One region of the Bacillus sp. VA15 genome, then DNA from elsewhere that is predicted to be linked to it. Evidence: riboswitches for the same ligand, from Rfam matches in the RefSeq annotation. Region 1 holds a riboswitch; each other region holds the start of a gene.
The links. A riboswitch is a leader RNA that binds a small molecule or an ion and turns the genes downstream of it on or off. The one in region 1 is predicted to bind thiamine pyrophosphate.
Positions count from the first base shown of each region.

Region 2: linked by a shared signal. The riboswitch ahead of AC0DBE_RS06955 (acetylornithine deacetylase) and the one ahead of thiC (phosphomethylpyrimidine synthase ThiC) in region 1 are both predicted to bind thiamine pyrophosphate.
Region 3: linked by a shared signal. The riboswitch ahead of AC0DBE_RS08050 (YkoF family thiamine-binding protein) and the one ahead of thiC (phosphomethylpyrimidine synthase ThiC) in region 1 are both predicted to bind thiamine pyrophosphate.
Region 4: linked by a shared signal. The riboswitch ahead of tenA (thiaminase II) and the one ahead of thiC (phosphomethylpyrimidine synthase ThiC) in region 1 are both predicted to bind thiamine pyrophosphate.

Region 1 is NZ_JBVQPQ010000009.1:83,517-91,092, forward strand. Features, by position in the region: gene AC0DBE_RS19540 (ABC transporter ATP-binding protein) at 1-702, opposite strand, end outside; gene katA (catalase KatA) at 1,112-2,563, shown strand; partial or broken gene AC0DBE_RS19550 (FbpB family small basic protein) at 2,588-2,786, opposite strand; gene thiC (phosphomethylpyrimidine synthase ThiC) at 2,918-4,690, opposite strand; TPP riboswitch at 4,822-4,929, opposite strand; gene AC0DBE_RS19560 (Type 1 glutamine amidotransferase-like domain-containing protein) at 4,998-5,690, opposite strand; gene AC0DBE_RS19565 (spore coat protein) at 5,806-6,066, shown strand; gene AC0DBE_RS19570 (hypothetical protein) at 6,119-6,322, opposite strand; gene spo0M (sporulation control protein Spo0M) at 6,462-7,238, shown strand; tRNA gene AC0DBE_RS19580 (tRNA-Leu) at 7,331-7,412, opposite strand.
Region 2 is NZ_JBVQPQ010000002.1:404,363-411,938, reverse strand. Features, by position in the region: gene AC0DBE_RS06980 (S8 family serine peptidase) at 1-1,484, shown strand, start outside; gene spoIIGA (sigma-E processing peptidase SpoIIGA) at 1,677-2,606, shown strand; gene sigE (RNA polymerase sporulation sigma factor SigE) at 2,669-3,388, shown strand; gene sigG (RNA polymerase sporulation sigma factor SigG) at 3,528-4,310, shown strand; gene AC0DBE_RS06960 (ABC transporter ATP-binding protein) at 4,461-5,255, shown strand; TPP riboswitch at 5,268-5,369, shown strand; gene AC0DBE_RS06955 (acetylornithine deacetylase) at 5,457-6,737, shown strand; gene AC0DBE_RS06950 (YlmC/YmxH family sporulation protein) at 6,820-7,065, shown strand; gene pgeF (peptidoglycan editing factor PgeF) at 7,227-7,576, shown strand, end outside.
Region 3 is NZ_JBVQPQ010000002.1:614,413-621,988, reverse strand. Features, by position in the region: gene rsbRB (RsbT co-antagonist RsbRB) at 1-825, shown strand, start outside; gene thiX (HMP/thiamine ABC transporter permease ThiX) at 858-1,622, opposite strand; gene AC0DBE_RS08060 (ABC transporter ATP-binding protein) at 1,597-3,237, opposite strand; gene AC0DBE_RS08055 (ECF transporter S component) at 3,224-3,823, opposite strand; gene AC0DBE_RS08050 (YkoF family thiamine-binding protein) at 3,825-4,427, opposite strand; TPP riboswitch at 4,524-4,635, opposite strand; gene ykoG (two-component system response regulator YkoG) at 4,737-5,423, shown strand; gene ykoH (two-component system sensor histidine kinase YkoH) at 5,427-6,791, shown strand; gene AC0DBE_RS08035 (PepSY domain-containing protein) at 6,788-7,468, shown strand; gene AC0DBE_RS08030 (PepSY domain-containing protein) at 7,560-7,576, shown strand, end outside.
Region 4 is NZ_JBVQPQ010000002.1:776,076-783,651, reverse strand. Features, by position in the region: gene yjbM (GTP diphosphokinase) at 1-246, shown strand, start outside; gene AC0DBE_RS09020 (NAD kinase) at 265-1,065, shown strand; gene AC0DBE_RS09015 (RluA family pseudouridine synthase) at 1,080-1,979, shown strand; gene prpE (bis(5'-nucleosyl)-tetraphosphatase PrpE) at 1,992-2,726, opposite strand; gene AC0DBE_RS09005 (monovalent cation:proton antiporter family protein) at 2,960-4,804, shown strand; TPP riboswitch at 4,866-4,974, shown strand; gene tenA (thiaminase II) at 5,056-5,763, shown strand; gene tenI (thiazole tautomerase TenI) at 5,741-6,358, shown strand; gene thiO (glycine oxidase ThiO) at 6,342-7,451, shown strand; gene thiS (sulfur carrier protein ThiS) at 7,451-7,576, shown strand, end outside.

The DNA of each region.
Region 1 (7,576 bases):
TCTGATCGCTTGGAAATCCGGAGTCGTCCGGTTTCGCGGATACGCCAGATGAATGGGCATCAGCTTATGGATGTTCCCCGGTTTGGCCTTAAGGATCGCAAGCTCATTTCCTAAATAAACAGATTCATCTATATCATGAGTCACGAGAATCATCGTTGTTTTTTTCCTCCTCCATATATCCAGCAACACGTCCTGCAGGTGTTTTCTAGTAAAAGCGTCGAGTGCACCAAACGGTTCATCTAAAAGCAGGACCTCAGGCTCCCGCAGAAGAGCCCGTGCGATAGCGACTCTTTGTGACATACCGCCTGACAGCTCGCGCGGGTATGCTTTCTCCGATCCTTTCAATCTGACAATCTCAATCAGTTCATCCACCTTCTGTTTGACTGTTGGATCTTTCAAGTTCAAATCGGCGGCAATATTCTGCTCAACCGTCAGCCATGGAAAGAGGCGGTGCTCCTGAAAAATAAATCCTTGCTGAATACCCGGAGCTGTTACGCTGCGTCCGTTAATTTCAACACTCCCGTCATAATCTGAATCAAGCCCCGCAATAATCTTTAACAGCGTGCTTTTTCCGCACCCGCTCGGTCCGATGAGCGTAAGAAATTCACCTGGTGCGATTGATAATTGAATGTTCTCCAAGACCGTTGTTTTGCGGCCCTCTTGAACGAATGTCTTTTCTTTGATGCTGATGGTCACAGCCACTTTTATCCCTCTCTTTCTGCCAACCCCGCCTTCTACAAAAACAAAAAGGCCCCCATCTCTGTTCGTTGTAGAGATGAGAGCCTTCGGCGGTCCGATCAGCTGCCCAATTGTTTTTTGTTTGAATATCATGTTAATTCAAACTATTCCGATGTGTCAACTCTTTTTTTCAAACAAGATTTTTGGCATTCTTGTTTATCACTTAATCTGCTTGATTCGCAAATAGAGAAGAAAAAATCATTTCTTCAAAAAACTTTTTCTCTCTTATAAGCTGTTATGACAAGGGTTTATCAACATTTTTAATACTTTATATCCCTTAATAGAAATGACTATTTTATAATAATTATAAAATAATATTGACTTTTTACTTAGAGATGATATTATGTTCTTATAAATTTCAAGAGGTGATGACATGAGTTCAAATAAACTGACAACTAGCTGGGGCGCTCCGGTTGGAGATAATCAAAATTCAATGACTGCCGGTTCTCGCGGACCAACTTTAATCCAAGATGTACATTTACTCGAAAAATTGGCCCATTTCAACAGAGAACGTGTTCCCGAACGTGTCGTTCACGCCAAAGGAGCAGGCGCACACGGATATTTTGAAGTGACAAATGATGTAACAAAATACACGAAAGCCGCTTTCCTTTCTGAAGTCGGCAAACGGACACCGTTGTTCATCCGTTTCTCAACAGTTGCCGGTGAACTTGGCTCGGCTGACACCGTTCGCGACCCGCGCGGATTTGCTGTTAAATTTTATACTGAAGAAGGAAACTACGACATCGTCGGTAACAATACACCGGTATTCTTCATCCGCGATGCGATTAAGTTCCCTGATTTCATCCATACACAAAAAAGAGATCCAAAAACACACTTGAAAAACCCTACAGCTGTATGGGATTTCTGGTCACTTTCACCAGAATCACTGCACCAAGTGACAATTCTGATGTCAGACCGCGGAATTCCTGCGACACTTCGCCACATGCACGGCTTCGGAAGCCATACATTCAAATGGACAAATGCCGAAGGCGAAGGCGTATGGATTAAATATCACTTTAAAACAGAACAAGGCGTAAAAAACCTTGATGTCAATACAGCAGCAAAAATTGCCGGTGAAAACCCTGATTACCATACAGAAGATCTTTTCAACGCAATTGAAAACGGTGATTTCCCTGCATGGAAACTATATGTGCAAATCATGCCTTTAGAAGATGCAAATACGTATCGCTTCGATCCGTTTGATGTCACAAAAGTTTGGTCTCAAAAAGACTATCCGTTAATCGAAGTCGGACGCATGGTTCTAGACAGAAATCCGGAAAACTACTTTGCAGAAGTAGAACAAGCGACATTCTCACCTGGAACACTCGTGCCTGGTATTGATGTTTCTCCAGATAAAATGCTTCAAGGCCGGCTGTTTGCTTATCATGATGCACACCGCTACCGTGTCGGTGCAAACCATCAAGCACTGCCAATCAACCGCGCACGCAACGAAGTGAACAATTATCAGCGTGACGGACAAATGCGTTTTGACAATAACGGCGGCGGATCTGTTTATTACGAGCCTAACAGCTTCGGCGGTCCGAAAGAGTCACCTGAGGATAAACAAGCAGCATATCCGGTACAAGGAATCGCTGACAGCGTAAGCTACGATCACAACGACCACTACACACAAGCCGGTGACCTCTATCGTTTAATGAGCGAAGATGAGCGTGCCCGCCTTGTTGAAAATATCGTAAACGCCATGAAGCCGGTAGAAAAAGAAGAAATCAAACTTCGCCAAATCGAGCATTTCTACAAAGCGGATCCAGAATACGGAAAACGCGTGGCAGAAGGCCTTGGATTGCCGATTAAAAAAGATGCTTAATAGAAATGTAAAAACCCGCTGTAATTAGCGGGTTTTTTTATATTTAGTTACGCACTGCCGTATGCTTCTTATCAATCTTCATATAAATTTCCTCCATAAGCTCCGCGCTGTTCATAATCTCTCGTTTATTTTTTTCAATCAGAAGATCAAGCGGCAAAATCTGATTCCCATATGTTTTTCGCTTCCTAAATCGTTTTCTCCCCTTCTCTTTTTTGATTCCCATCAATGATCCCTCCTTTTTCATACAAAAAAGGCCCTTATCTAAAAGATAAGAGCCTTCGGTGTCCCGATCAGCAAATACTGGAAATATTTATTAGCTATATTAAAACGTATTCCATTTCGCCTGTCAATCTATTATTTATACAGCTTGCTGCCTTGATTCACAAATTCTTCAGCTTTTTCTTTCATTCCCTCTTGAATGGCATCCCATTCACTAAGCTTTTTATTCTTCGCATAATCCCGAATATCCTGAGAAATTCTCATGCTGCAAAACTTCGGCCCGCACATTGAACAAAAGTGAGCGGTTTTTGCTCCTTCTGCCGGCAGTGTTTCATCATGATATTCAAGCGCTCTTTCCGGATCAAGAGATAAATTAAACTGGTCTCGCCAACGGAATTCAAAGCGGGCTTTCGATAACGCATCATCCCGTATTTGCGCTCCGGGATGCCCTTTTGCAAGATCTGCTGCGTGCGCAGCAATTTTATATGTAATGACCCCTTCACGAACATCATCACGGTTTGGCAGCCCCAAATGCTCCTTCGGCGTTACATAACAAAGCATTGCTGTCCCATACCAGCCGATCATCGCCGCTCCGATCGCTGAAGTAATATGGTCATAGCCCGGCGCAATATCTGTCGTCAGCGGCCCCAATGTGTAAAAAGGCGCTTCTTTGCAAATGTCCATTTGTTTATCGACGTTCTCTTTGATTTTATGCATCGGCACATGCCCCGGTCCCTCAATCATCACCTGAACATCATGCTTCCAGGCAATTTGCGTCAGTTCTCCGAGGGTCTCTAATTCAGCAAATTGCGCTTCGTCATTGGCATCAGCGATTGATCCGGGGCGAAGCCCGTCCCCAAGAGAAAAAGCAATATCATACGTTTTCATGATTTCACAGATTTCTTCAAAATGAGTATACAAAAAGCTTTCCTGATGATGGGCCAGACACCACTGTGCCATAATCGCTCCCCCGCGTGACACGATTCCTGTTGTCCGTTTGGCGGTTAGCGGGACATACCGCAGCAAAACACCCGCGTGAATCGTAAAATAATCCACTCCCTGCTCTGCCTGCTCGATCAGCGTATCACGGTAAATCTCCCACGTTAAATCCTCCGCTACACCGTTTACTTTTTCAAGCGCCTGATAAATCGGAACAGTTCCCACAGGCACAGGGCAATTGCGAATAATCCATTCACGCGTCGTATGAATATCTTTTCCGGTAGATAGATCCATCATCGTATCCGCTCCCCAGCGGATGGCCCACGTCATTTTTTCCACTTCTTCTTCAATTGATGACGTAACCGCTGAATTCCCGATATTCGCATTAATCTTCACATGGAAATTCCGGCCAATAATCATCGGTTCACTTTCAGGGTGATTAATATTTGAAGGAATGATCGCCCGGCCGCTTGCTACCTCATCTCTGACAAATTCGGGAGATACATGCTCGCGAATGGCGATAAACTCCATCTCAGGTGTAATGATCCCCTTTTTGGCATAATGCATTTGGGTGACATTTTGACCCGCTTTCGCCCGCAGCGGTTTCCGCTTTAGTTCTGGGTAGCTTATGTTTGGGATTGCCTTTTTATAACCGTTATCTTCTGGTTTTATAGTCCGTCCTTCATATTCTTCCACATCGTTACGCTCTGTGATCCATTTTTGGCGGAGCGGCTTTAATCCTTCTTGAATATTAATGGTCACATCAGGGTCCGTATACGGTCCGCTTGTATCATAGACACGCACAGGTGCGTTTTCCTCTTCGCCGAACGATCCTGTCGTCGGACTTAAGGCGATTTCCCTCATCGGCACTTGGATGTCCGAGGAAGAACCCTCCACGTATACTTTCTTACTCCCCGAAAAACTCGACATAATGGAAATGTTGGCTTGCTGCACTGAATCGTTTTGCATCATTGATCCTTCCCCTCTCTCGTTTGAAAGGACAAAATCAAGCCCATAACCAGCACAAAAAACCGGATTCAAGTGAATGAACCCGGTTACAGTCAGAAAGAAACATATTATTGCCCAGCACGACAATAATAAAAACAATTCCTCTACTTCCCCACGCTGGTACGAACCAGATCAGGTCCAAAGGGTTAAGAAGCTTACCTTCTCTCTCAGCCCGAAAACGGGCACCCCCAGTAACTATTGATTTCGGACTCATCTTAACATAAAACCAATCGAAAAAAAAGAGGAATATAGAAAATATTCAGCTAATTCAACCCAAATATTTGGCCCGCAGCGGGATTTCAGAAATCTCATGTTCACCCCTCATCACCCGATATGCCTTTGCACCCGGTCTTGAACTCACAGTCTGAAACAGCTGATCAATTATGAAATGGAGAGCCGCTCCATCGTCCGCCGCATAGCCATCGCACAAGAATTCGTTAGATATCAACTGATGGTATATCGGCCTCCGGTTCTTTTCACCGTCATAATGAGGACAAAAGCTCCCTTGCAAAAAACCTAAACTTTTCATACTTGTCAGCGGTCCTGCCGAATCTGTCACTCCTTCTTCAAACCAGCAGATCGCACCGGCACTTAATCCAGCTAAAATCACCCCGTTCTTCCATGCCTCTCTGAGAATAAGATCCAGCCCCCATTCCTTCCACAGCACAAGCATATTCCGCGTATTTCCCCCGCCAACATAAATCACGTCCTTTTCCATAACAAAAGAAATGAAGTCTGTTGTCGGCGGCTTAAATAAGGATAAATGAGACGGCACACAATCCAGTGTTTGAAAAGCATGATAAAACCGCTGAATATAGTTTTGGGAATCACCGCTCGCCGTCGGCAAAAAACAAATGCGAGGCGACTTCCGTCCCGATTGATTGATGATATATTGATCGAGGGACAAATTTTCCGGTTCCATCGAAAAACCCCCGCCGCCCATCGCAATAATCTGTTTCATCATCCCACTCCCCGAAAAAATTTGTTAATCATTATAGCATTTTGTATAAATCCATGAAACAAGGCTAAATACTTCTCAATAGGAAGATCTAAAAGATAAAACCCACTAACAGGCGGTGAAGGCATTGAACGATTTTTCAACCCCAATCATACCTATAATGATTCTTGATTGCTTAACGACAATACAAATCATCATTAAAAAGTACACTGTCGCAATAACGGAAACTGCAAACCCCAACCTCCGAACAGCGTTGCATGATCAATTAGATGCAGCTGTTCATCTGCATGGGGAACTATCTGAACTTCTGATGGAAAAAGGCTGGCTCCTGAGTAAACCATTTCAAATCGATTTGCTTTTATCTTGCAGAGAACTGTAACAAAGTCACAAAAAAAGACGGAATCTCATCTTTCAGATCCCGTCTCTCCCTTTTATTGCTCCACTCTTCTTAAAGCCTCGTTTACCGTTTCTTTTATAAACGCGTCTTCACCGCTTAATCGGTCTAAACTGAGATCGCCGTTTCTCAGCCTTTCGGAAATATTGTTTATATCCTCCTCTACCGTGATTTGCAGCTCACCAGCCAAAAACATTCTGTGTAATTCATCAGCAACCATACTTTCTTTATCCATTTCAATCCGCTCCTTTGCTTTCAATAGTATTCTTAGTCTGTCCCTAGGCCGGACGAATAATAGGTAAAAAGTATGAATCAAATGAATCTTTTTTCTTCCTTCTTACGTATATCTGTTGAGAAAAAGAAAAAGGGGAAGATCTAACATGTCATTTTTTAAGAAGCTTGCAGCAAGTGCCGGTATCGGTGCTGCAAAAGTAGATACAATTTTAGAGAAAGACGCATATTATCCAGGAGAAGAAGTACGGGGAACTGTCCATGTCAAAGGCGGGAAAATCGCTCAGGACATCCGTTATATTGATTTACAGCTTAACACACGGTACGTCATTGTAAAAGACGATGAAGAACACCGGAAATACGCTACAATTCATTCTTTTCAGGTCACTGGTTCATTCACCATTCAGCCTGGAGAAGAGCATCAATTTCCGTTCTCATTCACCCTCCCTCTTGATACACCAATTACTGTAGGGAAAGTAGAGGTCGCCGTGGTGACAGACCTTGATATACAAGGCGGTATCGATAAATCCGATCAAGACCGCATTTTCGTTGAAGCGCACCCTTGGATTGAAAGTGTGCTGGAAGCAATCGAAAACCTAGGTTTCCGTCTTAACGAAGCAGATTGTGAACAAGCGCCCTACTTCCAGCGCCGTCTTCCATTCGTTCAAGAATTCGAGTTCGTTCCGACTTCCGGATATTATCGTCAGATGTTTGATGAATTAGAGCTCATTTTCCTTTTAGACGAAAACGGTTTAGAAATCATTTTCGAAGTCGACCGCAGGGCAAGAGGCCTACGAGGATGGCTGGAAGAGATGTATAATGACGGAGAACAGCTTGTACGCGTCCGTTTCAGCCAATCAGAGCTTGAAGATGCAGAAGAGCTTAAAGAGGTACTAGAAGAGATCATAGACCAATACGCTGAGTGAATGGTAAAAAGGAGCCTCAATTAAGATAGGCTCCTTTTCTTTGATAAAAAATAAAAACCCGTTTCTGTATAAGAAACAGGTTTTTTTCAGTATACCGGTGGTCGGGGTCGAACCGACACTCCAGAAGGAACACGATTTTGAGTCGTGCGCGTCTGCCAATTCCGCCACACCGGCAAGTTTTACGTCGTATCTAACCGACGAATATAAATATATCATGGATCTTACAAAGTGTCAACGTATTTCAAAAAAGTTTTTTTGAAAATATAAAATAAAAAAGGATTAAGAGACTTAACTAAACATAATAACTCAAGCAGCTTTATGATCATGTATCGGAACGT
Region 2 (7,576 bases), on a different contig from region 1:
CTACGACAAACGACAAAGGCGAATATACGCTTGAGGCCTATGAAGGCGCTTATACGATTAAAGTCGCTGCACCGGGGTATTACAGCGATGAATTCTCCGTTGATTTAAAAGGAGATGTGACAAAAGAAACTGTACTGAAGCCTTTCGTCGGTTATCCGGGTGAGATTGCATATGATGACGGAACGGCGGAGAATGCCAATTCCTATTTTGCGGCCGGTAACGGATGGGCCGTCAAAATGACGCTGGCTGACGGCAAGGAAAAAGGCATGCTTACAGGAGGACTGTTCCGATTCTGGGATACAGAGTTCCCTGATCCTGGCGGCACAGAGTTTAAGGTTGAGGTATACGATGCTACAGGAGAAAACGGAGCACCGGGTAAGAAAATTGCCGGGCCATTTAACGCTGAAGCCCTTCGCAATGGCGAATGGACCAAGGTAGATCTCAGTTCAAAAGGGATTATGGTCGATAAAGACTTTTATCTTGTGTATATCCAGTCGGAACCTGATCCGTATTCACCTGGACTGGCAATGGATGAAACCGGTCAGAATTCCGGCCGCAACTGGCAGTTTATAGACGGAAAATGGCAGCCAGGTGACGAAGCAGACGGCAACTATATGATCCGCGCATTAGTTGATTATGAAGCTGCTGTACCTGAGATTACTTCACCGGCAGACAAATCATATACAAATAAGGAGAACGTCACCGTAAAAGGAAAAGCCTCTCCTGGTACAACGGTACACATTTATAATGGAAAGAAAGAAGCAGGAGAAACGAAAGCTGCTGCGGATGGCACGTTCCAGACAGGCATCACACTCAGCAAGGGCGAAAATGAGCTGACAGCAACTGCATCAACAGACAACGGGACAACGGATGCCTCCAGCCCGATCAAGGTCACGCTTGATCAAGACAAGCCTGAATTAACGCTGGACAATCCAAAGGATGGCGAGAAAACAAATAAAGAAGCGCTGACTGTCAAAGGGTCTGTATCCGATGACAATCTGAAAGAAGTCAAGGTGAATGGCAAAAAAGCAACGGTAACTGACGGTTCATACTCGGCCCGTATTCTGTTGGAGAACGGAAGCAATGAAATCAAGGTGACTGCTACAGACTTAGCAGGCAACAAAACGACGAAAAAGACTGTCATTGATGTCAACTTTAACCAGCCCGTCATCTCCGGATTGATTCCGGGAGAGGACAAAAACTTAAAAGCCGGTGAATCTGTGAAAATCGCTTTCTCAAGCGCTGAAGATTTGGATGCAACGTTTGTCATTCGTCTGCCTCTGACAAATGCAAGAGCGAGTGTACAAAATGCCACAGAGCTCCCGCTAAGAGAAATTTCTCCTGGGAAATATGAAGGCTATTGGACAGCCACTTCTTCTATTAAAGCAAACGGAGCAAAAGTAGAAGTGATTGTACGAGATGATTATGGAAATGAAACAAGAAAAACAGCGAACGGAAAACTTTATATCAATACTGAAAATTAAGTGTAAAAAAAGCTGCCGTGAAAGGCAGCTTTTTTTATAATCCTCTCATTCATTTCCTCGACAAATTAAGCAGATATCCCTGAAAAATTGTATTTTCCTCTCAACATTAATTGACAGACTTTCCCACAGAGCTTGCTTTATACTTGAAACAAGAAGGGGAACAGCGTGATGCAAGATAGAAAGGAGTCAGATGTGAAAATCTATTTAGATGTCATTTGGCTGTTAAACTTTTGTTTTGATGCGCTTTTGCTTTTGCTCACGGCATTTATTTTAAAACGGCATGTGAAAAAAAGAAGACTGATAGGCGGAGCGTTCATCGGTTCCAGTATTGTCCTTTTGATGTTTACTCCTTTTTCGCCGATCGTTGAACATCCGGCAGGTAAGCTGGCTTTTTCAGTTGTTATTGTGATGGTGACATTTGGCTTTAAGAGATTCCGCTATTTCTTTCAAAATTTGTTTTCCTTTTATTTTGCGACTTTTTTAATGGGGGGAGGAATTATCGGAGCCCATTCTTTGCTGCAGTCAAATTCTGTTGTTCAAAACGGTGTCATGATTACCAATCAAACTGGGTTTGGAGACCCGATCAGCTGGTTGTTTATTGTAGCTGGCTTTCCAGCATTATGGTTTTTTTCTAAGAGAAGAATTGAAGATATTGAAACAAAAAACATTCAATATGAGGAACGAGTCAGCGTACAGGCGGATTTGGGCGGCCAAACGCTTCATGTCAGAGGGCTGATTGATTCCGGTAATCAGCTGTACGATCCGCTAACTAAAACGCCGGTCATGATTATTCACATTGATAAACTAGAACCGATTTTCGGAGCAGCCGAAACGATGATCATTCGAAACACAGATCCATTGGAAGCCACCCAACAGCTCGATGATTCGTTTCGCTTTTTAGATAAACTGAGGCTGATTCCATATAGGGGAGTAGGTCAGCAAAATCAATTTTTACTATGCGTTAAACCGGATCACGTAACGATTATAACAAAAGAAGAAATGGTTTCTGCGGATAAATGCTTAATCGGCATCAGCACAACAAAGCTATCGGCAGATGGAGAGTTTGACGCAATTATTCATCCGAAAATGCTTTCGGGCAAGGCCATCAAACACGTTTCATAATGTTCGCAAATGTCCGTTACTAATCATACTCAAACGACGTGACATTTAGAAGGGAGAGGAAGATGAAAAAACTGAAATTGCGATTGACGCACCTCTGGTATAAGCTGCTGATGAAACTTGGGCTGAAAAGTGATGAAGTCTATTACATAGGCGGGAGTGAAGCTCTGCCGCCTCCATTATCTAAAGATGAGGAGCAGGTTCTGTTAATGAAGCTCCCAAACGGCGATCAGGCGGCTCGCGCCATTTTGATTGAACGCAATTTGCGCCTGGTCGTCTATATCGCCCGTAAATTTGAAAATACGGGAATTAATATAGAGGATTTAATCAGCATCGGTACCATCGGATTAATCAAAGCTGTGAATACGTTCAATCCAGAAAAGAAAATCAAGCTGGCGACCTATGCCTCCCGCTGTATAGAAAACGAAATCCTGATGTATTTAAGGAGAAACAACAAAATCCGTTCAGAGGTTTCCTTTGATGAGCCGCTTAATATTGATTGGGACGGCAATGAGCTTTTGCTTTCTGATGTGCTCGGCACTGACGATGACATCATCACAAAAGACATAGAAGCTAACGTAGATAAAAAGCTTTTGAAAAAAGCGCTTGAACAGCTCAATGAGAGGGAAAAACAAATCATGGAACTACGTTTTGGCCTTGTCGGCGAGGAGGAAAAGACCCAAAAGGATGTAGCGGATATGATGGGGATTTCCCAGTCCTATATTTCTCGTCTTGAGAAACGAATCATTAAAAGATTGCGAAAAGAATTCAACAAAATGGTGTAAAAAAATTTTTACGGGTAATCCCTTGATTCTACAAGGATTTCCCAATTATGACTATTTTTCGGTCTGAACGCAGTGCATATTTTTCCCACCCAAGGAGATACTTAACGTTGTACAGCAGCTCCTGTAGGGAGGGAAAAAAGTGTCGAGAAATAAAGTCGAAATCTGCGGGGTGGATACCTCCAAATTACCAGTACTCAAGAATGAAGAGATGAGAAAGCTGTTTAGGCAGCTGCAGGATGAAGGCGATGATTCAGCAAGAGAAAAGCTTGTAAACGGGAACTTGCGTCTTGTCTTAAGTGTCATTCAAAGATTTAATAACAGAGGAGAGTATGTTGATGACTTATTTCAGGTCGGCTGCATCGGACTAATGAAATCCATTGATAATTTTGACCTAAGCCACAATGTTAAGTTTTCAACATACGCTGTACCTATGATTATCGGAGAGATCCGCAGGTATTTACGCGATAATAACCCGATCCGTGTCTCAAGATCACTCCGGGATATCGCTTATAAGGCACTTCAGGTAAGAGAGCGGTTAATCAGTGAGACAAGCAAGGAGCCGACTGCAGAAGACATCGCAAAAGTTCTTGAAGTACCGCATGAGGAAATCGTATTTGCGCTTGATGCCATCCAGGATCCGGTTTCTCTATTTGAACCGATCTATAACGACGGCGGAGACCCGATTTATGTGATGGATCAAATCAGTGATGAACGCAATAAAGATTCACAATGGATTGAAGAGCTGGCTTTAAAAGAGGGCATGAGAAGGCTGAATGATAGGGAAAAAATGATTTTGAGAAAGCGATTCTTCCAAGGGAAAACTCAAATGGAAGTAGCCGAGGAAATCGGGATTTCCCAAGCGCAGGTGTCCAGACTTGAAAAAGCGGCTATCAAACAAATGAATAAGAATATTCATCAATAATGAAAGAAAAGCCTTTAAAACGATTTTGTTTTAAAGGCTTTTCTATTGATTGCGGGCGGTTTACGTTTTGGAAAAAATAAGGTATCCTAGTTCGTACAAAGTTTTATGAAAATTTAAATAATTATAAAGGCAGTAAAGAGGAGGACCACGATGATTTTGCAGCTTGACAATGTCTCACTAAAACGGAATGGAAAATGGATACTGAGAGATATTCATTGGAAGGTGGAAGAAAAGGAAAATTGGGTGCTTTACGGACTGAATGGCGCTGGAAAGACAGCGCTGTTAAATATGCTTTGCTCTTATTATTTTCCAACATCGGGCGAGATGCAGGTGCTTGGCCATGAATTTGGTAAAACGGAGCTTGGGGAGAAACTTAGACGGAAAATTGGCCTCGTCTCAGCGGCTCTTCAGCAAAAATTTTATCCGGCAGATTCGGCATTTGAAATTGCTTTGAGCGGAGCTTACGCTTCGATTGGATTATATGAAACACCAAGTGCAGAAATCAGGGAAAAAGCGATTGGTTTGTTAGAGGACTTGGGAGCAATTGAATATGCCGACCGCCGCTATGAAACCCTTTCTCAAGGAGAAAAACAAAGAGCCTTGATTGCAAGAGCGCTAATGGCTGATCCGGAGCTGCTGATACTGGACGAACCGGTCACAGGACTGGATTTTATTGCCCGGGAAAAGCTGTTAGACACGATTACATACATTGCAAATAAAGAAAATGCGCCATCGATCCTTTACGTGACTCATCATGCGGAAGAAATTTTGCCGGTCTTTGACAAAGCCCTTTTGTTAAAACAGGGAGAGGTCTTTCAATCGGGAGAAGTAAAGGAAATGCTTACTGATCAAATACTTTCCGCTTTTTTTGATACGCCAATCCATGTATTATGGAATCAGAATCGGCCGTTTTTAACAAGAGCCGAGCCGATAACGAATGCCTGACAAACACATATCGATTCATCCTAGGGGTGCTTTGCGAAGCTGAGAGAGACTTTGTCTTAACCCTTTTGACCTGATCTGGATCATGCCAGCGGAGGGAAGCGGTGAAACAACGGAGTACATAGGACTCTGTTTGTTTTTATTAAGCCGTTTCATAACATTTGAAACGGCTTTTTTGATTTTAAAGAATAGGAGCGGATCACATTGAATCAACAAATAGACTCTCTGTTAACAAAGGTGGAAGATCAAAAGGAGGAGCTTATTCAGCTAGCAAAAACGCTGATGTCCTATAAAACACCTGCTCCGCCTGCAAGAAATACCGACGGCATTCAGTCCTGGATTGCTGGGTTTTTAAATGAAATGGGATTCTCGATCGATAAATGGGACGTGTACCCAGGAGATCCCAATGTTGTAGGTCTACTAAAGGGAACAGATTCAGCAGATTATCATAGCTTGATCATCAATGGCCATGTAGATGTGGCAGAGGTAAAAGAGGATGAGGAGTGGGAGCATGATCCGTTTCATCCAATTGAAAAAAACGGTCTCTTAATCGGGCGAGGCGCTTCTGATATGAAAGGCGGAATGGCGTGTGTGCTGTTTGCTGTGAAATTGATTCGTGAAGCCGACATTGAACTTCCCGGTGATTTGATTCTGCAATCGGTTATCGGGGAGGAAGTCGGAGAAGCCGGCACGCTTGAATGCTGCAAGAGGGGCTATCATGCTGATTTTGCAGTTGTCGCGGATACGAGCGATATGCATATTCAAGGTCAAGGCGGTGTCATTACAGGCTGGATTGAAATCAAAAGCAGTCAAACGTTTCATGATGGGACGAGGCGGAATATGATTCATGCAGGCGGAGGAACATTCGGAGCAAGCGCAATTGAAAAAATGGCAAAAATCATTGCGGGGCTCGGGGAACTGGAGCGCCACTGGTCTATCATGAAAAGTTATCCCGGTTTTAAACCAGGCACAAATACGATTAACCCGGCTGTCATAGAAGGCGGCAGGCATGCGGCTTTTATAGCTGACGAGTGCCGACTGTGGATCACAGTCCATTTTTACCCGAATGAAACCCATGAACAAGTGGCAGCGGAAATAGAAGATTACATTAACCGGCTGAGTGACAGTGATATTTGGCTTAGGGAAAACCGCCCTGTCTTCAAGTGGGGAGGCTCATCTATGATTGAAGACAGAGGAGAAATTTTTCCGGCACTGGAAGTTGACCCTGGCCACCCAGGCGTCTCAGCACTTACAGCGTCTCATCAGAAAGTGAAACGGGAGCGTCCGGTTATTGACGTTTCTCAATCCGTTACAGACGGAGGATGGCTGTATAATGCCGGCATTCCAAGCGTGATTTATGGACCTGGAGATCTTCACAATGCACACTCCGTGAACGAGGAGGTATCGATTGAGCAGCTGGTAGATTATACGAAAATTATGCTCAATTTTATCATCGGTTGGTGCAGCTGTAAAAAAGAACAGTGACCATGAAAATTTTTTCTTGCTGACAAGGTTCAGCCCGCCCGTTCATATACTTGAAAAAAGGACGGAAAAAGGACGTGATGGAATGATCAGCATTTCAGAATTTCAGGTGAAGGATGTCGTCAATGTCTCAAACGGAAAAAAGCTGGGGAGCATTGGTGATATAGATATCAATGTGACCACTGGCAAAATTCAGGCGATCATACTAGGAGGAAATGGGAAAGTTCTCGGATTTTTTGGAAAAGAAGAGGAATTGGTCATTCCATGGCGAAATATAGTAAAAATCGGGGAAGATGTAATCTTGGTCCGATTAAATGAACCGCATGCATAACCTGCTCGTCTGCCGCGGATTGGCAAATGCCGGAAGTCTGGATTCTTCCGGCACATTTCATTTAGAAATATGCAAATCGGCGCTCAACGAATGCAGAAAGATGTGGTAAAATAAGTGGGAAATTCCGCTTTTTTAAATGTTTGTCGAAAGGTTGGATCATCATGAATACATATCACCCATTCAGTCTTACCACACCCTCGACACTCATGATACAAGACTGGACACAAACGAATCAAAACAACAGAGAAGTCATTGCCGGATTTACTACGAAAAACGGCGGTGTCAGCCAAAAGCCTTTTGAATCGTTAAATACAGGATTGCACGTTCATGACAAAGATGCAGATGTAGTTAAAAATCGTGAATATATTGCCGATATGTTTAATATTGATTTGCAGTCTTGGGTATTTGCTGATCAGACACATGATAATCGCGTTCAGAAAGTGACGCAGAGGGATAGGGGAAAAGGCGCCCGTGAGTATCACACAGCTCTAAAAGCAACGGACGGGCTCTA
Region 3 (7,576 bases), on a different contig from region 1:
AATGAAAAATTATATGCATTTTTTTCAGAACATGTTGAACAAATGGCCGAGGAATGGATTGAAACGATGGAGGAAAGCGATCCGAATTCGCTTTACGCCTTACATAATGCTTCTGTAACGGAAGAATTGAAAGAGCAGGATAGAGAATTTTATCGGCATCTGAATTACATGTATGTTTTACCGGAAAAACAATTTCTCGAAGAATTTCAAGAGTGGGTCATTGAGCTGACGAACGATCAAAAGCATCTTGACACTCCGGTTCAGTATGTCATTCGGGAGTTTATGAGAAACCGGAGATTATATACGAAGTATTTTGAGAAGTTCGCAGAAGAAAACGAGTCGGCGTTTGAATCGGGAGAGAAACAAAAATGGGCAGATTTGATTGTAAAAGTATTTGATTTTACCATTTATACCTTCGTCGATCACGCTGAAATGAATGCCAAACAGCAATTAAACGCCCAAAGAGAAATGATACTAGAATTAAGCTCGCCTATCATTACCCTGAGCAAATCAACAGCTCTGCTTCCGCTTGTCGGTGACATTGATACAGAACGGGCAAAGTTTATTCTGGAAAACACGCTTCAGGCTTGTGCAAAAAGACGTGTGGAGCATCTGTTAATCGATCTGTCAGGTGTTGTGGTGGTTGATACGATGGTAGCACACCAAATCTTTAAATTGATCGAGGCGCTCAATTTGATCGGTGTTAGGTCAACCCTGTCAGGAATCAGGCCTGAAATTGCGCAAACCGCTGTACAGCTGGGGATTGATTTTTCGAATATTACAATTAAAACCAATCTTGCCCAGGCATTAAACTATCATCAATAAGAAAAAATCCGCTATCGCCGATAGCGGATTTTTTATGAGGCAAAACAGAAAGATACGAGAAAAGATCCTGCGAATAACAAGAGAACGAGGCAAAAGAACAGCCAGTCGCGCCGGTTGACGGTTAGTGTCCGGTAATATGTCCGGTTTCTGCTTCCAGTAAAACCTTTCGATTCCATCGCAAGCGCTGTCCGTTCCGCTTTTCTAATGGCGCTTGCCAAAAGCGGGATGGTATACCGCTTTAACGCGCTGATTTTCTCAATGAAGCTGCTCTCCGCCGCTCCTCCTCTGATCTTGTGAGCCTGCTGGATCAGCTGGACCTCATCCTTTAATAGCGGAAGAAAACGAAAGCCTGCAATGACGCCATATGCGAGCTTTGGTGAGAGCTTGCACTGCTGGACAAGGCTCAGCATAAATAAAATCGGATCGGTTGTAAAAACAAACATCATCGATAAGGCAGAAAAGCACAAAATACGAAACCCGAGAGAGATGCCGACAGATACATTATCGCTGTTGATCGAGATAGGACCGGCTTGAAATAAGAAATTATCCGGAGTTGTCGGAACCTTGCCAAAAACAGCGGCTGTCCATACGCATCCGAATGCCAAAATCAAAAACGGAATCGTAAACAAAAACCATTTTTTCAATGGGATTTTGGCCGCCAATAGGATACCCGCAACAATGATGATATAAAAACACGCAGGAGTGTAAGGATTGTAAATAAACGACAGCATGACAACACAGCAAAAAACGGCGGCCGCTTTCACTGTCGGATTAATGAGATGTAACGGCTGCTTCATCACGCACCTCCTTTTGATATGCCATCCATTCATATAAAAGGGGAAGGGTGAGCTTTGCTTTTTGGACAAGCCCAGTTTCCTGAGAAAATAACTGCGCTGGAGATCCGTCAAAGGCCAGGCCCGTATCGTGAAGCACTAGCACGCTGTCGGCATACGAAGACACAAGCTCCATATCGTGTGTAATCATGAGGACAGCGGTTCCTTCTGCCTTGATACGCTGAATCATGTCCATGCATTCAGCCGCCGTACGGGCGTCCTGGCCAAAGGTTGGTTCGTCTAATAATAAAACCTTTACGTCATGCATGAGCATGGTAGCGACGCTCAGGCGCCGTTTTTGCCCTTGGCTGATTGCAAACGGATGATGATCAGCCAAATGCGCAAGACCGAAACGATGCAGCAGGTGCTGCGCTTTTTTCTCAGTTTCAGCATTTACTTTCTGGCCGAACAGCAGCTCGTCATATACTGTGCCGGCGACGAACTGATGCTCCGGGTTTTGAAAAACAAATCCCATTCGTTTTCGCAGTTCAGTTTCTTTATACGATTGCAGCGGCTTATCATATAGAAGAATCTTGCCGCTTTTCGGCTTCATCAGACGGGCGAGGACGGATAAGAGTGTTGATTTTCCAGTGCCGTTCGGGCCGACAAGCGTCGTCAAAGAGCCTTCGCGCAATGAAAAGCTGATGTTTTTGAAAATCGTCTGCTGTCCTCTTGCGAACGAAAGGCCGCTGATTTCCAGCACACTCTTCCCAGAAGGAGCTTCCTTCTTTTCGGCATGCCCAGCAAAGGGTTCTTTGAAAAGCGTTTCTTTTGATAAAGTAAACGGCATACTGAGTTTTTCCTGCAGGCCACACACTTTTGGAATCGCGATGCCCAACTCCTTTAGGGTTTCCGCTTCGTGCTGAAATAGATCTTTCGTCCGGCCATCGAGCGCTTTTTTCCCTGATTTGTCCAGTACAATCGTTCTCTCAATCCAAGGCGTCCATTCTTCAAGCTGGTGCTCAATGACGAGGAGGCTGAAGCCTTTTTCTTGCTGAAGATCTTTCATCATGTGAACGAATTCCCGAGCTGAATAAGGATCTAATAAAGAAGTTGGCTCATCTAACATAATAAGCTCAGGCTCCATCGCCAAAATACAGGCGAGAGCCACTTTTTGTTTTTGTCCTCCTGACAGTGCAGATATTGTTTTTTCTTTTAAATGGGTAATGCGTAATTTTTCTAATACGGCATCAATCTTCTCCGCCATCTCTTCTTTCGGAACCTGCAGATTTTCTAGCCCGAAAGCGATTTCGTCCTCCACCGTCAGCATGCAAAACTGCTGATCCGGGTCCTGAAAGACGACCCCGGCATGCTGAGCAATTGTTTCGGAGGTTTCAGCACCAGTGACCGGCTTTTGAAATAAAAATACATGTCCGGACTGTATGCCGTCGCAAGCCTCCGGGTAAAGACCGTTTAAACAAAGGGCGAGCGAGCTTTTTCCGCACCCGCTCGGCCCTAACAATAAAGCGCATTCTCCTTTTTGAAGCTCAAACGAAATGTTTTGAAATACCGGTTTCTCGTCTTCTTCATAAGAGAAGCTGAGCTGGTCAACCGTCAGGAGGTCATCAAAGGCTTGCATGTTCTGATGCCTGCTTCCGTTTCTTTTTCAGTTCCTTTCCGAGTGCCATTCCGTTTAACACACCCGTATAAGCGAGAGAGTCACTGATCGCTTTTCCGAGCAGCCCCGCAAGCAACGCGCCGGAAATCAGACGGATGACAAGCATAATAAGAAGATAACCTGGTGAATAGGCTGCATAGCCAGAAACAAAGAGATCGTAGATAAAGCTGGCTACTGAAGATCCCATTCCTGCCAGCAGAAGTACAGGCAGAGAGTATACTTTCCAGCGTGTCGCGAGAAATACAGCCTCAGCCCCGAGACCTTGTACAATGCCGATGACGATGACCATCGGGCCAGACGGATTTCCCAGCAAGCATTCTACGAGAGCGGCAATGATTTCAGAAACTAGCGCCGCACCCGGTTTTCGAATAATGTACGCGGCGATGACAGAAACGATAAACCAAATGCCGTAAATCGGTTCATAGGCGATTGGCCCGAACATACCTGCAAGTACGTTTCCGAAATGCGTGAATAATAAATAAACAACGGCAAAAACGATACTGATAACGGACATGATGACAATTTCTTTTACTTTCCAGCTTTTCATTTTATCCCTGCTTTCTGTTTTTTCTTGATGGACTGTTAGCCGAGAGATTCACAGTCATGGTTACGTGGTTTGTTTGCTGTTCAGCCATGCGGAAAACGGCCTCCAGTGTTCTGAACACGTCATGCGCATCTCCGTCAAGCTCGCTCGCATAATGGACACCTTGTGCGAAGGTGCCTTCTGCTTTCGCAATATCGACAGCTTCCATGATCAAGCCCATATAATCCGGCTCATTCATCGGATAAAGCGCAAATTGGCACGGCGCTTCCGCGTTTAGGCTTCGGACAGCATCTTCATTGACACGCTTATCGTTCGCGGAAAGATATGTATCTCCCTGTGTATCGCCCGGGCATCCGATGGAAAACATGCCGTTCATGACGATGTGTTTTTCGCTGTTCGCCGCATAAAGATAAATGGCTTTGGCAGCGTCGAATACATGATCAATCGATCCGCGCAGAACTGTGCTGATATGGTCGGTTTTCGTCCAAACTTTAGATGTGTCTGTTTTTTTTAGCGCAGACTTGATCACACCGATAAAATCATCCGTCATCGGGTATAAAGAGAACCGAAACCCGGCAATTCTGCTTGTACCACAAATATGATCCATTTCTCCGACCTCCTGTTTTTTTTGTAAAATAAAAAACTGCATATCCTAAGGGAATATGCAGTCATAGATCGATTAAGCGCACAAAAAAATACACCATTCGGTCAACCTGCACTTCCCCACGCTGGTATTATCCAGATCGGGTCATAAGGGATCAAAGCGCGTGTTTGCGCGCTTTATCTCAGCCAAAACAGCACCCCTAGTGCTTTCCGTATACAATTTTTTATTTTGACATCATAATAGATGATAAGACTCATTTTGTAAACAATGAAATCATTTTTTTCATATAGGGACAGGAGAGGATGATCAAATTTGGAAAAAGGGCACATATTAATTGTGGAAGATGAAGAGAAAATTGCCAGGGTGCTCCAGCTTGAATTGGAATATGAAGGATATAGCGTCACTATTAAACACGATGGCACAGAAGGACTGAATGCGGCCGCGGAAGGCGGGTATTCCTTAGTGCTTCTTGATGTCATGCTTCCGGGACTTAGCGGCCTGGAAGTGCTGCGCCGCTTGAGAAAAACGGATCAGCAGACACCGGTCATTTTATTAACGGCACGCGACAGTATCCCTGATAAGGTAACAGGGCTGGACATCGGTGCGAATGATTATGTCACCAAGCCGTTTGAAATCGAGGAATTGCTTGCGAGAATCAGGGCGGCGCTGCGCCAAAATGGAACAAAAACAGAAGATATTGGCACCTTTCTTACATATGACGACTTGCGGGTGAACGAAAAAACCCGTGAAGTGAGACGCGGAGACAAAGAGGTGGAATTAACGCCCCGGGAATTTGATTTGCTCGTCTATATGCTGAAGCATCCGCAGCAAGTGCTGACACGGGAGCAGATTCTAAACTCGGTATGGGGATTTGATTATATCGGTGATACAAATGTCGTGGACGTCTACATCAGATACATTAGAAAAAAACTGGACTATCCTTACGAAAAACAGCTGATACATACCGTTCGCGGGGTCGGCTATGCCATTAAGGGGTAAACGATGAAGCTGAAGACCAAGATTCATCTGTACACATCAATATCGCTGTTGATTTTATTAATTTTGGTCCATACCGCAGTCTATCTCATTTTTTCGTCCGCGCTGACCTCAAAGGATGCAGCCCGGCTTGCAGATGAGACGGATAACATTGCCGAAGCGCTGCATGCTGCTGAAACAGAAGGAGTGGCTTTGCAGGACATGCTGCAGGCCTATCTTCCAGCAAACGGCATGGTTCGTGTAGTGAATGGTGACCAAAAAGCCGTCATGACCATGACAAAAGAAAAAGGGTATAAAGATTTTCCACTCTCTTTTCACAGCGGGGAAACGGCAGATGTAAGGAAACATGACGGCAAACTGTTTGCTGAAGCTGCTGTTCCGGTTATTTGGACCGATGGGCAAGTGGTATCTCTTCAGCTGGTTGAAAGGCTGGAGAACACAGAAGAGAGTCTGTTTCTGCTGAAAATCATTTTAATCGCTGCAAGTGCTGCTGTTTGTATCGCTTCTTTTTTTGCCGGCAGCTTGCTGGCCCGCCATATCATCAATCCGATCAGACGATTAATGATGACGATGAAAGACATACAGCGGGAGAAAGCATTCAAAACGATTTCCTTGGAAGGACAGTCGCACGACGAGTTATATCAGATGGGGCTGACATTTAATGAGATGGCGATGATGCTGAAAGAGCATTACGATAAACAGCAGCAGTTCGTTCAAGATGCTTCACATGAATTGAAAACTCCGCTCACGATTATAGAAAGCTACAGCAGCCTGATGAAGCGGTGGGGGGCAAAAAAGCCGGAAGTGCTTGAGGAATCGATAGAAGCCATTCACTCAGAAGCGGTGCATATGAAAAAATTGACCAATCAGCTTCTGGCGCTGGCCAAAAGCCATAAAGGATTTGAGCTTGACCTGAAAACAATCGATCTGGTTAAAGTATCGCGCGCCGTCATGCAAACGCTCCAGCCCGCCTATCAGCGTGACATTTTGCTTGAAACAGATAAGGAGAGCCTGCTTGTAACAGCTGATGAAGAACGGATCAAGCAGCTGCTGACCATTTTGCTTGATAATGCCATAAAGTATAGTGAAAAAGCCATTGTGATGTCAGCCGGAACGAGGAATGGACGGCCGTTTCTGTCTGTGAGAGATGAAGGCATCGGAATACCTGAGGAGCATATCCCGCACCTGTTCGAACGGTTCTACCGGGCGGATGAGGCACGAAACAGAAAAACAGGCGGGACGGGTTTAGGCCTTTCCATTGCCAAGCAAATCGCCGATGAACACGGCATTGAGCTGTCTGTCAAAAGCAAGCCGGGACAAGGAACAGCTGTCACCATACAATTCAGAGAACAGAATGGGGGAGGCCGATGAACAAAACAATCAAAGTAGCATCTGCTGCTGCAGCAGCGGTTTTAGCCGTCATCATCTGTGCGTTTCTCATCATTCGGCAAACCCATGAGGATGTACTGTCAAAGGAGGCTGTCGTAAAAAAAGTCGAAGCCTCTTATGAAGGTGAGGTCACGAAAGTAACACAATCAAAGGATAAAAAAACATATGATATGACCCTTGAAAATCCAAAGGGAACTTATTTTATAAAAACTGACGCAAAATCGGCTGACATTCTTTCGATGAACAGAGTAAAAGCGTTGAATCCATCTGCCATGACAGAAAACGAAGCCGAGCATCTCGCGCTTGAACGGGTGCCGGGAACCGTCAAAAAACAAACACAACAGAATCGTGTTGCCACATATACCATTCAAAAAGAAGATGGAGAAACATACGAAGTGAAGGTAGACATGCAGGCAAAAGCAGTCGTGTCTGCCGATCGAATCATCGGTGAAGATCAACCAAAAACACCGATTACGAAAAAAGAAGCCAAAACAATTGCTGAGCGAGAAACGGGCGGGACAGCGGATGACGCAGATCTCGAAAAAAGTGAGGGCACTCTCATCTTTGAAGTGGATGTTGATCTTCCGGATGATAAAGAAGCGACTGTGAAAATAAATGCCTACACGGGAAAGGTTGCAAACATTGTGTATGAAGACTGATGATTTCTCATCAAATTCTCATCTTTCTCTCGTTTTCCTTTCATGTTGAGTGTGTAAACTGTACTCATACAAAACAAAGGAGGAATCACATATGCTTAAGAAAAGATG
Region 4 (7,576 bases), on a different contig from region 1:
TCCGGAGAAAAGCATGTTCTTGTGGAAATACAGATCCGTACGCTGGCGATGAATTTTTGGGCGACCATTGAGCATTCATTGAATTATAAATACAGCGGAAACATTCCTGAAAAAGTAAAATTAAGGCTTCAGCGTGCTTCTGAAGCGGCTTCCCGGCTTGATGAAGAGATGTCGGAGATCAGGGGTGAAGTACAGGAAGCTCAAGCTGCCTTTTCAAGAAAGAAAAAAGGAAGCGAGCAACAATAGGTAAAGGGGAAGAAAAGCATGAAATTTGCCGTATCATCAAAAGGTGATCAAGTTTCTGATACGCTGAAAAGCAAAATACAGGCGTATTTGTTGGATTTTGATATGGAACTGGATGAAAATGAACCGGAAATCGTCATTTCAGTTGGGGGCGATGGAACGCTTTTGTACGCTTTTCACAGATACAGCGACCGCTTGGACAAAACAGCATTTGTCGGCGTTCACACGGGTCATCTGGGGTTTTATGCCGACTGGGTTCCTCATGAAATTGAAAAACTTGTTCTCGCGATTGCGAAAACGCCGTATCATACCGTCGAATATCCGCTTCTCGAAGTGATTGTGACCTATCACGAAAACGAGCGGGAAGAAAGATATTTAGCATTGAATGAATGCACGATTAAAAGCATAGAAGGAAGCCTTGTGGCTGATGTGGAAATCAAGGGACAGCTCTTTGAAACCTTCCGGGGCGACGGCCTCTGCCTGTCAACGCCATCTGGCAGCACCGCCTACAATAAGGCGCTGGGCGGAGCGATTATCCATCCGTCTATTAGAGCGATCCAGCTTGCGGAAATGGCTTCTATTAATAACCGCGTATTCCGGACGGTCGGATCGCCGCTGCTTCTCCCTTCCCATCATGATTGCATGATTAAGCCGAGAAACGAAGTTGACTTTCAAGTGACGATTGACCATTTAACCCTTCTTCATAAGGATGTAAAGTCGATCCGCTGCCAGGTTGCATCCGAAAATGTGAGGTTTGCGAGATTCCGTCCGTTTCCATTTTGGAAAAGAGTCCAGGATTCGTTTATCGGAAAAGGTGAATAGAAAGAGGACGTATCGTGGATTATTTTTTTATCAGAAAGAACATTACTTCCGCTGAAAACGGGATAACTCTAAAAGAATATGCCGCTGAACTGGGAATTTCGAAACGTCTGCTGACCGATATCAAGTTTGGCGGTGGAGACCTGCTTATCAACGGTGAGCATGTGACGGTCAAATACGTTTTGAGAGAGGGAGATCTTCTTGTCGTCAAGTTTCCTGAGGAACAGGTAAGCGAGACGCTATTGGCAGAGCCTGTTCCGCTCGATATCCTGTATGAGGATGAACATGTACTTGTGATAAACAAGCAGCCGTATGTGTCATCTATCCCTTCGAGAGAGCACCCATCCGGCAGCATTGCCAATGGAATTATCCATCATTATCAAAAAAACGGAGTGCGGGCGACGGTTCACCTTGTAACCCGGCTTGACCGGGATACATCTGGTGTCATGCTTGTTGCCAAGCATCGCTTTGCCCACTCCATTTTATCGTCAGCGCAAAAAAACGGGCTTGTGAAACGCCGGTATGCGGCAGTGGTCCACGGGCGGTTGACACAGGCGGAGGGAACAGTCGATGCTCCGATTGGCAGACATCCTGACAGTATTATTGAACGGACGGTGACACCGGACGGCCAGAAGGCTGTTACTCATTTTTATGTCACATGCGCAAATGACGACTTGACCTCGGTGACATTGCAGCTTGAGACTGGACGGACCCACCAAATTCGTGTTCATATGAGCTATCTCGGGCACCCGCTGTGCGGCGATACACTGTACGGCGGAACGAGGCGGGAAATTGGCCGCCAGGCCCTGCACAGCGAGCAGCTTTCATTTATCCATCCGCTGACACAGGAGAACATGACGTTTCATGCTTCACTGCCTCAAGATATGAAAGAACTGATAAAAGGAGAGAATCAATGATTCTCTCCTTTTTTATATGGGGCGAAATCTTGATTCGTCATAAGGCAGGGAACTTGGAACAGAGACGGTTTCTATTTCTGGAAAGCGAAAGCCTGTCAGTTTATTTCCGAACACGCAGCCTGTATCAATGTTGATGGTGCGATTGACCTTCCGAGGCTCTTTCACAGGTGTATGGCCGTATACGACCCAAGCCTTGCCGTTATAGGCTGCCGCCCAATCACGTCTGACGGGTCTGCCGTCCGGATACGTTTCACCCGTCACATCACCGTAAAGCACAAAGTCTTTCACTCTGCGGGTATATTTGCCGATATCGTCAGCCTTTATGCCAGCATGGGCGACAACTAATTCTCCGTTATGTAAGATGTCGTAAAGCGGCGCTGTTTCGTACAGATTCATAAACTGTTCGCTTACTGCTGTTCTTTCTTCTTTAGAAAGTTCTTCAAGCTCTGCCGCTGTTGTTTCGAGACCATGCATCACTTTCACCGGATTTCCTTTTAAGTAGCGGAACAGCTTATTGCAATGATTTCCCGGGACATAACGTACAGCGCCTTTTTCGTAAGCGCCCGCTACAAAGCGGATGACCTCTATCGATTTGGGTCCTCTGTCGGTTAAATCTCCGGCAAAAACAAGCATCCTGCCTTCCTCGTGGACAGGTACTCCATTTTTGATCGTATAGCCAAGCTTTTGGATTAATGCAGTCATTTCGTCATAGCAGCCATGAATATCGCTGATTATGTCGTAAGCCATTCGGCATCCTCCTTACCAATGATTTTATTTATTATGATGCAAAGTGTTGTGAGTCATCACAAGCTTTTATGTGCAAATTATAGAAGAATCATTTTCTAAACAGGATTTAGACCATATTACTTTATTTTTTATCATCACCCTTGTTAAAATCGCGTTATGTTTTTTTAAAAATTGAGGTTTTGTTCTTTGATTAAGAACTGGCATAACCCTGATCTAAAAAGGAGGTTCTGATTATGGCGCATACATCTGTCGCATCTTTAGTTGTTGTACTTATCGTTGCATTTTTGACACCCATCCTTTTGCATCGGTTTAAACTCAGCATCCCGGTTGTTGTTGCTGAAATCATTATGGGATTGATCATAGGAAAAAGCGGCCTTAATTTAGTTGTGGAGGGTGACACATGGCTCCAGACGCTTTCTATGCTCGGATTTATCTTTTTAATGTTTTTAAGCGGGCTTGAAATTGATTTTTCATCGTTTGAGAAAGGAAAGAAAAAGCAGCTTATGCCGAACGGCAAAGAAGCGCCTAATACGTTTGCTGCGGCATCTATTATCTTTGGCGGTATTTTTATTTTATCATTGCTGCTGTCTTATGGGTTCGTCTTGGCAGGATTTATCGAAAATGCATTCTTAATGACGCTTATTATTTCAACGATTTCATTAGGCGTTGTCGTTCCAACGTTAAAAGAAGAACGAATCATGAATTCAAATATCGGGCAGATTATTTTGCTCGTTGCTGTTATTGCTGATTTGGCTACGATGATTCTTCTTGCTGTTTTTTCCTCTTTATACGGAGAGGACAGCGGAAACATGTGGCTTCTGATGATCCTGTTTGCAGCCGGAGTGGTGCTTTACTTTTTCGGCCGGGTCTTCAAACATCGCTCTTTTGTTCAATCCATGTCAAAAGGGACGATCCAGATCGGAACGCGCGCGATTTTTACGTTAATTATCGTACTCGTTGCCCTGTCTGAATCACTTGGGGCAGAAAATATTCTCGGCGCTTTCTTAGCAGGGGTTCTCGTTTCCCTTCTTTCACCAAACAAAGAACTTGTTCAGCAGCTGGATTCATTCGGCTACGGGTTCTTAATTCCGATTTTCTTTGTGATGGTCGGTGTGAAGCTGGATATATGGACCCTTTTCCAAGATCCGAAAATATTAATCATGATTCCACTTCTGCTTTTGGCGCTGTTAGTCAGCAAAATCATTCCTGTCCTGTACTTGAAGAAGTGGTATGATAACCGAACCGTTTTGGCATCTGGTTTCCTGCTGACATCAACGCTTTCGCTCGTGATTGCCGCTGCGACAATCGGCCAGCAGCTTCACGTGATCAGCGCAAATATGTCAGGAGCGCTGACGTTAGTAGCCGTCATTGCCAGTATTTTTTCGCCGGTCTTCTTTAAAAAATTGTACAAACGGGAGGAGCAGCCGGAGGAGAAAAAGACGATTACGTTTATCGGTGCAAACCAAATGACATTGCCTGTTACTCTTGAGCTGCCGGAGGAAGAGTATGATGTGCGTGTTGTACACGTATACCAAGAGAATGCGGAGGAAAAGCTGTCAGAATCAGTATTTACTGTCGAAACGATTTCTGACTATGAACACGAGACGCTTGAGTCACTCGGCATTTTTGATACGGATATCCTCGTTGTTGCGACAGGGAATGAAGACATGAATGCGGACATTGCATTACTTGCAAAAGAAAAAGGCACAGAAAGAATCATTGCCAGCGTAGGATCACCGGAGAATGAAGCAGCTCTGAAGGAGCAGGGAATCAGCATCTTTTCTATTTTGTTGTCAACAAAAACACTGCTTCGCGCTCTGATAGAAGCGCCTGGAGTCATGAGGCTTCTCACGAACCAGGAGTCTTCGCTGTATCAAATTAATATGGAAAACAGCACTTACGACGGTGTGATTTTGCGGGAATTCCCTTTAACAGGCGACGTCATCTTTGTCAGGATTTTCAGAGGTGTGGATAGCATCGTTCCACATGGGGACACAAGGCTGAAACTGGGAGACCGCTTAATTGTTACCGGATCTCGCGGGTACGTAACGGAGCTTAAGAAAACATTAGAAGGATAAACCTTGACCAAATAGGGATTCGTGTTAATATAGAGGTGCAGAACAATTCAATATGTATTCGTATAACCACTAGGGGTGTCCTTCATAAGGGCTGAGATAAAAGTGTGACTTTTAGACCCTCATAACTTGAACAGGTTCAGACCTGCGTAGGGAAGTGGAGCGGTATTTGTGTTATTTTACTATGCCAATTCCAAACCACTTTTCCTTGCGGGAAAGTGGTTTTTTTATTTATCAGACAGGGGGAATGACGTGTGAAGTTTTCAGAAGAATGCCGCAGTGCAGCCGCAGAATGGTGGGAGGGGAGTTTTGTCCATCCGTTCGTTCAGGGAATCGGTGATGGAACGCTTCCGATTGACCGTTTTAAATACTACGTGCTTCAGGATTCTTATTATTTAACGCATTTTGCGAAGGTGCAATCGTTTGGCGCCGCTTATGCGAAGGACCTTTATACAACGGGACGGATGGCAAGCCACGCCCAAGGTACATATGAGGCGGAAATGGCGCTTCATCGCGAGTTTGCGGAGCTGTTGGAAATCAGTGAGGAAGAGCGTAAGGCGTTTAAGCCGTCTCCTACGGCATACTCTTATACATCCCATATGTACCGTTCGGTTTTGAGCGGGAATTTTGCTGAGATCTTAGCTGCCCTGCTGCCATGCTACTGGCTTTATTACGAGGTAGGTGAGAAATTGCTGCATTGTGATCCGGGGCATCCGATTTATCAGAAGTGGATCGGCACATACGGCGGTGACTGGTTCAGACAGCAGGTCGAAGAGCAAATCAATCGGTTTGATGAGCTGGCGGAAAACAGCACGGATGAAGTGCGCGCCAAGATGAAAGAGAATTTTGTTATTTCCAGCTTCTATGAATATCAATTTTGGGGAATGGCCTATCGAAAAGAAGGCTGGTCCGACCGCGGCATAAAAGAGGTGGAGGAATTTGGAGCTTCACGCCATAACTGATGACTGCAAGCCGGTTGAAGAGTTAGCGAGAGCCATCATAGCTATTCGGAATGAAGTTGATTTTATACACATTCGGGAACGGTCAAAATCGGCGGCCGACATTTTGAAACTGCTCGGGCTTATTTCCGAAGGCGGTGTTGATAAGCGAAAACTGGTCATGAATGGGCGAGTGGATATTGCGCTTTTTTCTACGATTCATCGCGTGCAGCTGCCGAGCAGCAGCTTTTCGCCGAAGCAGGTCAGAGCCAGATTTCCTCACCTTCATATCGGTCGGTCGGTGCATTCGCTTGAGGAAGCGGTTCAAGCAGAAAAGGAAGACGCTGACTACGTGTTGTTCGGCCATGTGTTTGAAACGGATTGTAAAAAGGGTCTTGAAGGCAGAGGTGTGTCATTGCTGTCAGATATCAAACAGCGGATATCCGTCCCGGTTATTGCGATCGGCGGAATGACGCCGGACAGATTAAGAGACGTAAAACGAGCAGGAGCAGACGGTATTGCAGTCATGTCGGGAATTTTTTCTTCCGCTGACCCTTTGGAAGCTGCCAGACGATATTCCCGCAAGCTAAAGGAGATGCGCTATGAAAAGGCATTATGATGCAGTTGTCATTGGAGGCGGAATTATCGGTTCCGCGATTGCTTATCATTTAGCAAAGGAAAACAAAAACATCGCATTGTTTGAAAGTGGAACAATGGGCGGCAGAACAACAAGTGCTGCTGCCGGAATGCTGGGCGCCCATGCCGAGTGCGAGGAACGTGACGCGTTTTTTGACTTTGCCATGCACAGCCAGCGTCTGTACAAAGGTCTTGGAGAAGAGCTTTACACATTATCCGGTATTGATATCAGACAGCATAACGGCGGTATGTTTAAGCTTGCGTTTTCTGAAGAAGACGTGCAGCGGCTGAGGAAGATGGATGACTTGGATTCTGTCAGCTGGCATACAAAAGAAGAAGTTTTAGAAAAAGAGCCGTATACGTCTGGTGACATTTTCGGGGCAGCCTTTATTCAAGATGATGTGCATGTTGAGCCTTATTTTGTTTGTAAGGCATATGCGAAAGCAGCGAAAGCGCTTGGGGCGGAGATTTTTGAGCATACTCCTGTCCTGCATGTCGACCGTGACGGTGAGGCGCTGTCCATCGAGACGCCGAATGGTAACGTATGGGCGGATCATGTCGCGGTTGCCAGCGGGGTGTGGAGCGGAATGTTTTTTAAACAGCTTGGGCTGAACAATTCATTTTTCCCTGTAAAAGGGGAGTGCCTGTCTGTTTGGAATGATGATATACCGCTGACAAAAACACTTTACCATGACCATTGCTATATCGTACCGAGAAAAAGCGGCAGACTGGTTGTCGGCGCGACAATGAAGCCGGGTGACTGGAGTGAAACACCGGATCTTGGCGGATTGGAATCAGTAATGAAAAAAGCAAAAACAATGCTGCCGGCCATTCAGAATATGAAGGTGGATCGTTTTTGGGCAGGACTGCGGCCGGGAACAAAGGATGGGAAACCGTACATCGGCAGACACCCTGAGGACAGCCGTATTTTATTTGCAGCGGGCCATTTCAGAAATGGGATTCTGCTCGCTCCGGCAACGGGCGCTTTGATCGGTGATCTCATGATGAATAAAGAGGTCAATCAAGACTGGCTGCACGCATTCCGAATTGATCGCAAGGAGGCGGTTCAGATATGATGCTACAGCTGAACGGTAAAGACGTGAAGTGGGAAAAAGACACAGGTACAATTCAAGACCTGCTGGCGTCTTATCAGCTTGAAAATAAAATTGTTATCGTTGAAAGAAATAAAGAAATTATCGGC